Regions from separate parts of the Paenibacillus sp. FSL L8-0435 genome, predicted to be linked through region 2. Evidence: riboswitches for the same ligand, from Rfam matches in the RefSeq annotation. Region 2 holds a riboswitch; the other holds the start of a gene.

Region 1 (5,896 bases), 3.1 Mb from region 2:
TATGTAGACTTATTTATCACAAACTCATATGCAAGTCTCGCTAGCGCCTGTCGATCTGCTATGCCCGATGGATTAAATTTTACTGTTCCATCTTTTTGAACTAAACCTTTGATAAAACCAGATTGATAGGCAAGTGACACAGAATCTTTCGCCCAGTTAGATACTTGATCCAAATCTGAGAGTTGAGGCTTGGATGTTTGACTCGTTACATTTTGATGATCCCAACCAAAGGCTCTAACAAAAAATACAGCCAACTCTTCTCTTGTCACATTTTTATTAGGTGAAAAACTATCTTTGGAGGTACCTTGAGCAATTCCAGATTTGACAAGTGCACCTACATATCCGGTATACCATTGATCTTCCTTTACATCTGTGAATTGACTTGCTCCCACATTATCCGGCTTTAAATTAAGCGCTCCGACCATAATTTTTGCTAATTGGGCTCGTGTTACCGAATCGGAAGGTTTAAATGTCCCATCAGTAAATCCTGTGAGTATTCCTTGTTCTACTAATTTGGTTATTTCCGTTTTGGCATACGAATTATCAATGTCAGTAAAAGAAGTTTTAGATGTAGCCACTTCTGCCGATACAGATAAATTGATAGATAACATAGAAACAATCAGCGACGTAGAAAGCATTAACGATAGTTTGTGATTAAACTTTTTCCATTTTGAATTCAAAACTAAAACACACTCCTCAGTTGGCTTCTGGTAGGTAAATCCACTAATATATGAATCTTTAGAACTAATACACCTCCTAATCAATAGGATAATAATACCATGCATATTCATAAAAACAAGATTAATAGACTATGATTTTACAAAAAAGTTGTTATCCTGAATTGATTTCAATTCTTATTATCTACATGATTTCGCAATAAAGACAAAATGAACCTACCGAAACAAATATTTTCGGTAGGTTCATTTTGAAGTAAATTTATATATTCTAGGCTCCGAATCTCTGACGATAACCGCACTTTCGACACAACTCTTCCACAGCTTCACGTTTGGAGAAGCCATATACCAGATTGTTCGCTCGCTCACCCTCAATAATCTCCGAGAATGACTTCTCGTGCACATTACCAAGGTTAATGACACCCTCACCATCAAGACAGCATGGAACCACCGTTCCATCGACAAGCACAGCTGCCTGACCACGTAATGCATGGCAGAAGCCTTTGCCGTCATCTTCAGGTGCATCCAGGCTTGGCCACTGGAACTCATGGTCTTGATTCAGGTATACATTTGGGGCAATTTTGACCCCGCTGCCTGGAACCACTTTCTCCTCAATGCGGAAGTCCAGATTGAACTCACGTTCCAGCACTTCAAGGGTCTCCCGATTTCGATTCATCTGAGCATTCGTGAAGTTATCCTGCGTCAGATTCCACAGCCGGAATGAGATGATGACATTGTGCTTCACCGCTTCGTGTACAAAAGACAGAATGTTGCTCAGGTATCCGTCACGGTCAGTTGAACCTTCATGCCCATCGAAGCTGTGCAGAGAGAAGTTCATCTGTCGCAGCGCCGGTTTGCCAAGCAATTTATGCTGAGTCTTGGGCAGCAGCGTACCATTCGTTGTAATGTTCACCTTGAGTCCCTTCTCATGTGCGGAATCAAGCAGCAGATCTATTTTGGGATGCAACAAGGGTTCGCCTTTGACATGTAGATAAATATGATTGGTGTGTGGTTTAACTTGTTCCAGTATATTGTTGAAGACTTCAGGGTCAATGAATCCTTTGGCACGTTGTGTCTGCGGACAGAAGCTGCATGCCAGATTGCAGATACTTGTGATCTCAATATATACTTTTTTGAACGTTTTCAACTCGGGTCCCCATTCTGCTTCGGAGGGAGCAATCCCACCTGCATTTGTGATCCGGCCAATATGCGCCATCCCTATTATATCGGGTTCATGAGCCAAGGTAAATTGTTCAGTTGTTCAGGTCTGACTCCAAATTCATCTCAAGAATTCCATCAAGCTGCCTCTTTACAGTTCATGTTCGAGTGATATATGCTGAACACATAACTGCATATCTTGAACTTTTGCACTAGGGGAGCCTTACGGCTGAGACGAATATGACTATTCGGACCCTTTGAACCTGATCTGGATCATACCAGCGGAGGGAAGTGGAGCGGCCTTTTAGTAAGCGGAATTTTATCATGTATATGTGAAGATAAACTGCGGATCTAACTTACAGACCCACTCATTTCTCCGGAAATGGGTGGGTCTTTTTTGTTTCTTTTGGCAGAGTGCAAGATGTGGTTGTTATTCCAGCAGTCTGACATCAAGGGGGTGAGGATCAGATGAATAACCATGTAACCATTCACAACATAAGCTTTGCTTTTCCCGAAAAAAAGGATTCCCCCGTGCTCTCCAATGTGTCGCTTCAGGTTCAACAAGGAGAATTTGTCTCGCTCATCGGCTCCAGCGGATCAGGTAAAAGCACGCTCTTCAAGCTACTCGCAGGCTTGCATGAGCCAACCGTTGGCACCATCGATATAGCTGATGTACCGCAAGGACAACGGCTCGGACGAGTCGCTTATATGCCGCAGAAAGATCTGCTGTTATCCTGGCGAACCGTCATGGAGAACTGCATGCTGCCTGCCGAGTTGGCACCAGGCCGACAGGACAAGGACAAGTTACGGGCCAACATTCTAGCTGGGTTGGCAAGGTTCGGCCTGTCGGGTTATGAACAGGCCTATCCAGATGAGTTATCCGGCGGCATGCGGCAGCGGGTGGCATTGCTTCGTACCTTGCTTACAGGCGGGCAGCTCATGTTGCTGGATGAACCCTTCGGTGCACTCGACGCCTTAACCAAACGAGAAATGCATCGCTGGTTGCTGGAGCTGTGGGAGGGCTTTGGCCAAACCGTACTGTTTATTACACATGACATTGAGGAAGCCCTGCTGTTAAGTGACCGTATCATTCTGTTAACTCCAGGAGGGCAAGGTCAGCAGTTGCGGGAGATGATGGTTCCTTTACCACGCCCAAGGCATTCGGACATGATCTACCAACCGGCTCTCGTGCAGATGAGACAACAACTGGAGGAACAATTACATGCAAAGCGATAGAGCTGAGGTTAGCGTCTGGACGTGGTGTTTTAAGTGGCTCTCGAGGTCGTTTTCCCAATATGGTTTGTTTATTGTTCTCATGTTCTTATTACTGGCGGTCTGGGAAGTGATTGTGCGTATGGGATGGGTGCCCTCTTTCATCATTCCTGCACCCACAGCCATCATAGGTTCACTGGTTGAGCATCGTCGTCTGCTGTTGACCATCCATCTGCCTGCTACCTTTATGGAGGTTGTTGTTGGTTTTGTCTTGTCCATAGTGACTGGAATTACGCTGGCAACAGGCATGCATATGAACCGGTCGATTGAAAAGGCCTTGTATCCCTTCATCGTGATCAGTCAGACCATTCCGCTGATTGCCTTGTCTCCCGTATTTATCTTGTGGTTTGGTTACACGTTGTGGAGCAAAGTCGCGGTGGTGTTCTTAATCGCATTCTTCCCCATTGTGGTCAGTACCTACGATGGACTCCGCCAAGGCGATCCGGAGCAGCGTGAACTGCTGCTCACCATGGGCGCCAGCAAGTGGGATATTTTCTGCAAACTCCAGGTTCCGCTGGCACTTCCCTCTTTTTTCTCGGGGCTAAAGATGTCTGTGGTGTACTGCGTAGTTGGGGCAACGATTGGCGAATGGCTTGGTGGCAGCAAAGGTCTCGGATATTTTAGCCGTCGTATGTCCAGCAACATGAACACGGATGCGATGTTTGCCGCCATTTTGCTGTTATCCCTGCTTGGGATCGTTTTGTTTGTACTAATTGCCTGGCTGGAGAAACGGTTTAGCATACGGCGGCATGGACATGGAGGCAAAAGAAAAGTTGGATAATACCTAGACAGAAATTAGATGTAAATACAAATCAAAACGATGAAATGAGGAACTTCATTTATGAATAACAAAGGTATACACTCCCTGCTTCCCATCATGCTCATTAGCCTTTTGCTGTTCGTTAGCGGATGCAGCACCTCGAATACCAGCAAAAACACGCCAACAACAGATTCTGCAACTAATACACAGCAAACAGATCCGTCTGCAACCGAACCAACATCAGACGCCAAAGATAAACTGTCCATCATGCTCGACTGGTACCCGAATGCAGTACACTCCTTCATCTATGTGGCTCAGGAAAAAGGGTACTTCGCAGACCAAGGTCTGGATGTCGAAATTCAGATGCCTGCGGATACCAATGATTCACTCAAACTTGTTGCAGCCGGTAAGATTGATCTGGCTCTAAGCTACCAGCCGCAAATTTTGCTCGCGCGTGGCGAGAACATTCCTGTACGATCCATTGCTGCTGTTGTTCGGCATCCACTTGTACATCTGTTGACCGAAGCAAATGGCAACGTGAGCTCACCCAAAGATCTTGAAGGAAAAACTGTCGGTTATTCTTCGATTCCGCTGTATGAAGCGATGGTTCGTACGATGATCAGCCACGATGGTGGCAATCCCGACAACATGAATCTGGTTGACGTTGGGTTCGATCTGATTCCTTCGCTGGCTTCCGGACAGGCGGATGCAATTATGGGTGGTTTTATTAACCATGAGCAATTGATTCTGGAGAAAGAAGGACATGCCATGAAATCGATTAACCCTGTCGATTATGGTGTGCCTGATTATTATGAATTGGTCCTGACTGCGAGTGAGGCTGGCATTGAAGCGAAAAAAGATCAGCTTACCCGGTTCGTCAAAGCGATCCAGGAAGGACAAAAATATGTAACGGAGCATCCAGAAGAAGCCTTGAATATTCTGCTCGCTCATGAGAATGAAACGTCTCCGCTTGACCCGGAGATCGAAACCAAAAGCCTGGCTATTTTAATGCCACTTATGAATGAGGAAGGTCAACCGTTTGGTCTGCAGGAAATAGAGTCGTGGGAGAATGTACGTGCATGGCTCGTTGAACAGGATTTGATTCCTGAATCGGTGAAAGCCGAGGATGCTTTTATTATTCTGCAAGGAGAGTAAATAAAGGAGTGCAAGGTGAATGAAGGAAAAGTGACTGAACGCAAAGGGGATGAAAGCAAAGCTATATGCGCCTTAATATCTCTGGAATAGAGCATGGAGCGAGTCCTAACGAATCTGAGATACGCTATATCCGAATAAACAGCCGTTTACAGCTTTTTGGTCAAAGGATTCAGGAAAGCATACAAAACAAGGAGGAAATTATATGTCTTATCTGGAACGTGTTCGTACACAAAACCCGTTGGTACACAATATCACCAACCTTGTCGTGGCTCCCTTTACAGCCAATGGTCTGCTCGCACTAGGTGCGTCCCCTTTTATGGCCTATGCTCATGAAGAGGTCGCTGATGTCGCCAAGATGTCAGGAGCCGTCGTACTCAACATCGGTACACTCGATGACAAAGTCGTTCAGGCGATCCGTCTTGCAGGCCAATCGGCTAATGCGCATGACGTGCCTGTGGTGCTTGATCCCGTCGGCGCAGGCGCAACCGCCTATCGTACAGAAACCGTGCAGATGCTCATTCGTGAACTTCGTCTCACGGTACTGCGCGGCAATGTGGCAGAGGTCGCCAATGTCATCGGTGAGAGTTGGAGTATTAAAGGTGTGGACGCAGGATCAGGTGAGGGCGACCGGATCGGCATTGCGGAGCGGGCAGCGCATAAACTTGGCTGTGTCGTGGTCATTACCGGGAAAGAAGATATCATTACCGATGGACAATCCACATTCATCACGAGTAATGGACATGCCCTGCTCACTCAAGTCACGGGTGCTGGCTGTCTGCTAAGTTCAGTGATTGGCGCTTTTACAGCCATAGTGGAATTGGAAGCCGATCTTCTAAGCAGTGTTGTTGAAGCGCTCGCATTTTATGGTGTAGCAGCT
Region 2 (5,896 bases):
CTTGCAGGTCAAAAGATTGGAGCAATTTATCCACACGATTCAATCTGTCTTCAATCTCCATCCGTTGACCATTAACGATGATATTCACTGCACCACTCCCTTTCTGTTCAATCGCTCAGGGCTCAGCGCCTCAATTCCGAGTTCTTCTGAGCTTTTGCCAGCGACCAACTCAGCGATAAGCCTGCCTGTTATCGCACTAAGCAAGATACCGTTGCGGTAATGCCCAAAGGCGGCGAACAGCCCGGGTATACTCTTGCAAGCACCTATATAAGGCAGCCCATCGGGTGTTGCCGGTCTTACGCCTGCCCACGCTCGTATAAATTGTGCTTCTTTCATCCCCGGCACCCAGTGGGTAGCCGCTGTTAGCAGCTTCTGAACACCCTGTACAGAAACGTTCAAATCCGCTCTTCCTGGCAGACTGGTTGCCCCGAGCCAAACTTCGCCATTGGCTTTGGGAACAATATAGATATCCTCTGCATACACCGTTCTGTCAGGTCTGTACCCTGCATGTTCTTCTGAGAACTGAACGGCGGCTATTTCACCTTTTACCGACCACACAGGCAAGCTCAGATTCACATGTCTCATCAACTCTTCACTCTGTAATCCAGCCGCTATAATGACATGTTTGCATCTCATCTCACCGATCGATGTGGTGATTCCCTGCACACCGTGTTCGTTTGCTTGCACACGTATATCCTGTATGTCCTCCATAACCCGTGCTCCCATTGCTTGAGCGGATTCGGCGTATGCCTTCGTTAGGTGGAGTGGGAGAATTTCACTCTCGTAAGGTCTGTAATAGGCTCCATACGTATCTCTGTTAAGCCATGATGCCTCCTGCTGCACAATGGAACGATCCCACCACACCTCATCAGCAGAAGTAGACAACGCAGACTTCCGATTGTCCTTATAACTACTTAATTCACTGTATGAACGAAAAGGAGTTAGGAATCCCTGGCGTTGCAGACCAGTCTCTACCTCACTGAGTGTAGCCATTAGCATCTGTTGCTCGGTAAGTAACTGTCTACTCTGCCTGGCAAGCTTAGCCATCAAAGGATGAGCAAAATCCTCACTGTCGGCCGCCAGCATTCCAGCTGCTGCGCAAGAAGTGCCTCCTGCAATCGCCGAACGCTCCAGCAACAGCACATCCTGTCCACGGGAAGCAAGTTCATATGCAATGGCACAACCAACAACCCCTCCGCCTACAATAATCGTTTCTGCATGAACCTTATCCGGTCTATCAGTAATGATCTTCTTCATCAGCTCATCTCCTTGATTAGCGGCTCAAACTTTCTGTACCAACGCCAACGATAGCCTGCCTTAACGATGCAGCCGCCTGATCCGGGGAATCGCTCGCCCAGACATTCGAGATCACAGCAACTCCCTGAGCGCCTGCAGAGCGAATAGCGTGAATGTTTCCCGGTTCGATGCCACCGATCGCCATGACAGGAATGGAGACACCGGAGCACACTTCAGCCAGAGCATATAATCCTCTTGGTTCAAGATCAGGCTTACTGTTGGTTGAGAAGACATGCCCGAAGAATAGGTAATCGGCTCCCCGTTCTTCAGCGATTTTTGCCTCATCGAGTGAATGAACAGATACACCCAGACGAAGTCGCTGCACATTGCTTATAACAGCAGGGTTGTAGTTACGTATCACATCTTGCCCCCAGTGTACACCGCCATAGATGTCATTCTGTGGTGGCAGTTCTGAGCCATTGATAACGATGCGACAAGATGGAACACCAACGTTACGCAGACTTTCAGCCCAACCGATCTTGTCTTGCAATGTGAGTTGTTTTTCTCGTATGTGAATATAGTCCACCAAAGGCCAAACGTCCTTTGCAGCTTTTACAAAAGATGCTTGATCCCCTGTACCCGTAGATACAACATGCAATTCAAATGATTCTTGAACATGTTCATGAGAAATTACCGTACTGTTCATCTCCTTCCAGACGTGAATGCTATGAAAACACAAAAAAGCCACTCCCGTAGGGGAGTGGCTGCGTATTATTATAGAACCAGATGACTGACTGATACATACAGTTCATTTCGTGCAATAAAGCTATAGACCCTATAGCCATAACGTTATACACGCAACTGCATGTTTCAATTCGTTAAGCAGACGGTTGAAATCCTTTGAATTGCCGTTTGCTCACGTCATTCACTGAAACGCGCTCGCCACTTCCCTACGCTGGTATGATCCAGATCAGGTGCAAAGGGTCCGGAATCGCATTCTTCCATCTCAGCCGCATCGTGCGGCCCCCCTAGTGTTCATATGAAGTTGTAGCCTATGTTACCATAGACGGTTTTTTTTGTCACCGTCATTTCTGTTAAACATTGTCTTGAATCGCCCTAGTTTGTCTCAGACCATTCTTCTACATTCCATGTTTTGGTGACCCAACCCTCGTAGAAATCAGGTTCATGAGATACCAGTAACACCGTTCCCTTGAATTCTTGCAAAGCACGCTGCAACTCCGCTTTGGCTGTGACATCGAGATGGTTTGTCGGCTCATCGAATAAAATCCAGTTGCTTTCACGCATCAAGAGTTTGCATAAACGAACCTTGGCTTGCTCTCCACCACTCAGCATGTTAAGCGGACGGGTAATGTGCTCATTTTTCAACCCACAGCGTGCGAGATGACCCCGGACCTCATTCTGGGTCAAATGTGAAAACTCATTCCAAACATCCTCAATCGGCGTGATATTTCCAGCACGAACTTCCTGTTCAAAATAGGCCGTTTCGAGATAATCTCCCAAGAAGGTCTTTCCACTCAGTGGAGATATTTTGCCCAGAATAGTTTTCAGCAGTGTCGATTTACCCACACCATTACAACCTACGATGGCAATTTTTTCACCACGTTCAATTGTCATCGTCATTTTGGGCAGCAAAGGATACGTATATCCAATTTCAAAATCAATACCCTCAAAGACCGTTTTGCTGCTCGCACGGGCATCCTTGAATTTAAACGTTGGTTTGGCCGCTTCATCTGGGCGATCAATACGTTCAATTCTGTCCAGCTGCTTCTCCCGGCTCTTCGCTCGACCTGATGTTGAAGCACGTGCCTTGTTACGCTGAATGAAATCTTCCTGCTTCTTGATGTACTCTTGCTGCTTCTCGTATGCATCAATATGCTGGGCTTTATTCATATCAGCCATCTCAAGGAACTTGTTATAGTTCGCTGCATATCTCGTTAATTTGGCAAATTCCAAATGATAAATGACATTTACGACTTCATTCATGAATTCCGTGTCATGGGAGATTAAGAGAAACGCGTGAGGGTAGTCCTTCAGGTAACGTGACAGCCATTCAATATGCTCTACGTCCAGATAGTTGGTCGGCTCATCCAGCAAAAGTGCTGTAGGTTTCTCGAGCAGAAGCTTGGCAAGAAGCACCTTGGTACGTTGTCCACCACTTAGAGCTGCGACATCTCGATCAAGACCAATTGCGGACAAACCAAGACCATTGGCCATCTCTTCCACTTTTACGTCAATCAGATAAAAGTCGCCCTGTTCCAGTTGTTCCTGAATATCGCCCATCTCTTCCAGCAACTGCTCCAACTTATCTGGATCTGCATCTGCCATCTGGTCCGTAATATTCATCATTTCTTTTTCCAATTCAAGCAACGGAAGGAATGCATCCTTAAGAACGTCACGAATGGTTTTGCCTGGCGTAAGCTTTGTATGCTGATCCAGATATCCATAACGAACCTTAGGTGTCCATTCCACTTTTCCACTATCTTTAAGCAATTTACCGGTAAGGATGTTCATTAATGTGGATTTACCCACACCATTGGCACCAACAAGTCCTACGCGCTCTCCGGCAAGTAAACGAAACGATACATTTTTAAATAACGTGCGATCTCCAAAATTGTGACTCACGTTCTCTACTGACAATAAACTCATAAGATGAGGTAGCTCCTATCTATTAGACATTACTTTTGTGATTGTTCCGAAACCCTATTCTAGCACAAGTCCCGTCTTTTCTGAAAGTAATGTAAACAGCTCAGGAACCTCTTCCATGATTTTGTCATACAGGCTCCCTACCGATTAGAGCATTTATATTCGAAATAGCCTTGTGCAGCTGCTTGTCTTGCGTCTGTGAATACCTCTTCAGCACGGTATCCATTACCACATGTGGAGGGATAGTAGTACTTGATACCCGTTAAAGGATCTACCCCACCTACGATGGCCGTTTTCTTCACAAGTCTGCCTCCACCAATTGCGTAATTGTTGATTTTCTGGTCACCCACACCTATACCTTGGATAAAGGCCATAATCCCTGTATCGTTAATGGAGTTGTACCAATCTTCCTGCGCAATCAGGGGCATCGTAAACGTATAGGAAATACCGTTCTTTCTGGCAAACTCATTATGGCGGTTAATCACATCAGCCAGATCATCCTGCACAGCAGTCACAATCTGGCTTTGTCTAACTTGCTCAAATACGCTGGTATTCTGAAGTAAAGGAATCTGTGTGGTTGAAGCCAGTTCTTTTTGAAATCCCTCAATCCATTTCCCTGCGTTTGCGTCATAGGCATATACGTAGTCGTCCAGTGTAAAGTTAATACTGTTACCATTAGAATCTGAATATGTATAAGGTTTCTTGGGGCTCCATACTTGCCTGAAAGAACCTTCAAGGTTACCCGTCATCTCTGTTTCTGTGGACAACATATAATAGCCATCATAATCCAGAATAACCACGGCAGGAATGTAATTAAACATGTTTCGAATAGCAACGGGATCATTCTGAATCCCCATATTCAAAGCCATCGTCTGCGTAAATGTCAACAAGGCGAGCTCCTTGTCCGCTTTAACAAACTTGGTTGAATCATAACCTGCTTCATCATTTTGTTTCTCATTCTGATGCATCACCGCACCTGCATCCATAACTGCGGTTTGAAGTGCAGATCTGTATCGTTGACCAAGATATTGAGCCTCTTCGGCATCTTGGGTATGGAGTGAGATGATCCAGAAGAGCGGGAAGAAGATCAGCACGAATACAATGGACAGCTCAATAGAAATAGGTAAGGATTTGATATAATCACCGCCTTTTCCCCTTCTCCACACCGTGCGTGCGACTTTCATCGCACACGGCGCTCCATCTTTTTAGATTTTTATTACAATAGGTTCCAAGTTACTCATTTTTCGGTACAGGTTGATTTTCTGAATCGTAGAGTCTGAAAATCCAAACGGCGACATGAGTTTGACAATCGTCTCTGATTTTGTAGCATGAACAAGTTTATGGATATCTTTGTGTAGAATACGTAGATTGCTAAAATCGTCTGTCCCACCTAAATGGATTGGCAAAAGATGATGGCAATGCACGTAATCAGCAGTTAGTAAAATGCCAGATATCTCGCATTTGCCACCCTGCATACTATATCTACTCAGTCTGTTATCCAGGTATTCAATGCTACGGTTTGGTATGTTTGACTGCATTAGTTTAATTAGTTCATATCTAATATCCGTCTTTAAATCCCTATGAAGTCTCTTTCTTCCTTCTGATGTATACGGATTTAACGTCTGCTGAAAGCATAGGTTGTTAACCGTTTTTACATCTCTGAACGGAAAGAGATATACACCTGCGACCTTAAAGGTTCTATATCTGTTCCTGTAGAACTTCTTGAAGGTTGGCGGGGCATTATCAGGATATTGGTATTTACCAATAACTTTGAGACGATTGTATGTGAATGCTTTCAGATCAAAGGCAAGTCGTGAGAACTCTACACTAACATGTGTTGCACGTGAAAAGTAATTGTGTAAACCAAGTACAAAGCTATTGAAGAGAAGAGCGTTTTGAGTAATTGGTGCTTTGTGCAGATTCTTAATGCGCTCTCTTGCTTGCTTCTTGATTTCTGCTCTCTTCTTTTCATTTATACCCGTATAGGCGACTCTTC

What was found. Region 2 has a riboswitch for thiamine pyrophosphate ahead of NST33_RS17380 (thiamine phosphate synthase). Riboswitches for the same ligand answer to the same signal wherever they lie in the genome.
Region 1: another riboswitch for thiamine pyrophosphate. It lies ahead of NST33_RS04355 (ABC transporter ATP-binding protein); the one in region 2 lies ahead of NST33_RS17380 (thiamine phosphate synthase).

What each region holds. Positions count from the first base shown of each region.
Region 1 covers NZ_CP150185.1:939,019-944,914, reverse strand. Annotated here, with positions in the region: gene NST33_RS04365 (S-layer homology domain-containing protein) at 1-680, opposite strand, end outside; gene NST33_RS04360 (radical SAM/SPASM domain-containing protein) at 946-1,821, opposite strand; TPP riboswitch at 2,037-2,139, shown strand; gene NST33_RS04355 (ABC transporter ATP-binding protein) at 2,301-3,068, shown strand; gene NST33_RS04350 (ABC transporter permease) at 3,148-3,885, shown strand; gene NST33_RS04345 (ABC transporter substrate-binding protein) at 3,946-5,019, shown strand; partial or broken gene thiM (hydroxyethylthiazole kinase) at 5,213-5,896, shown strand, end outside.
Region 2 covers NZ_CP150185.1:4,011,374-4,017,269, forward strand. Annotated here, with positions in the region: gene thiS (sulfur carrier protein ThiS) at 1-88, opposite strand, end outside; gene thiO (glycine oxidase ThiO) at 85-1,257, opposite strand; gene NST33_RS17380 (thiamine phosphate synthase) at 1,274-1,942, opposite strand; TPP riboswitch at 2,167-2,276, opposite strand; gene NST33_RS17385 (ABC-F family ATP-binding cassette domain-containing protein) at 2,353-3,903, opposite strand; gene NST33_RS17390 (hypothetical protein) at 4,041-5,084, opposite strand; gene ltrA (group II intron reverse transcriptase/maturase) at 5,106-5,896, opposite strand, start outside.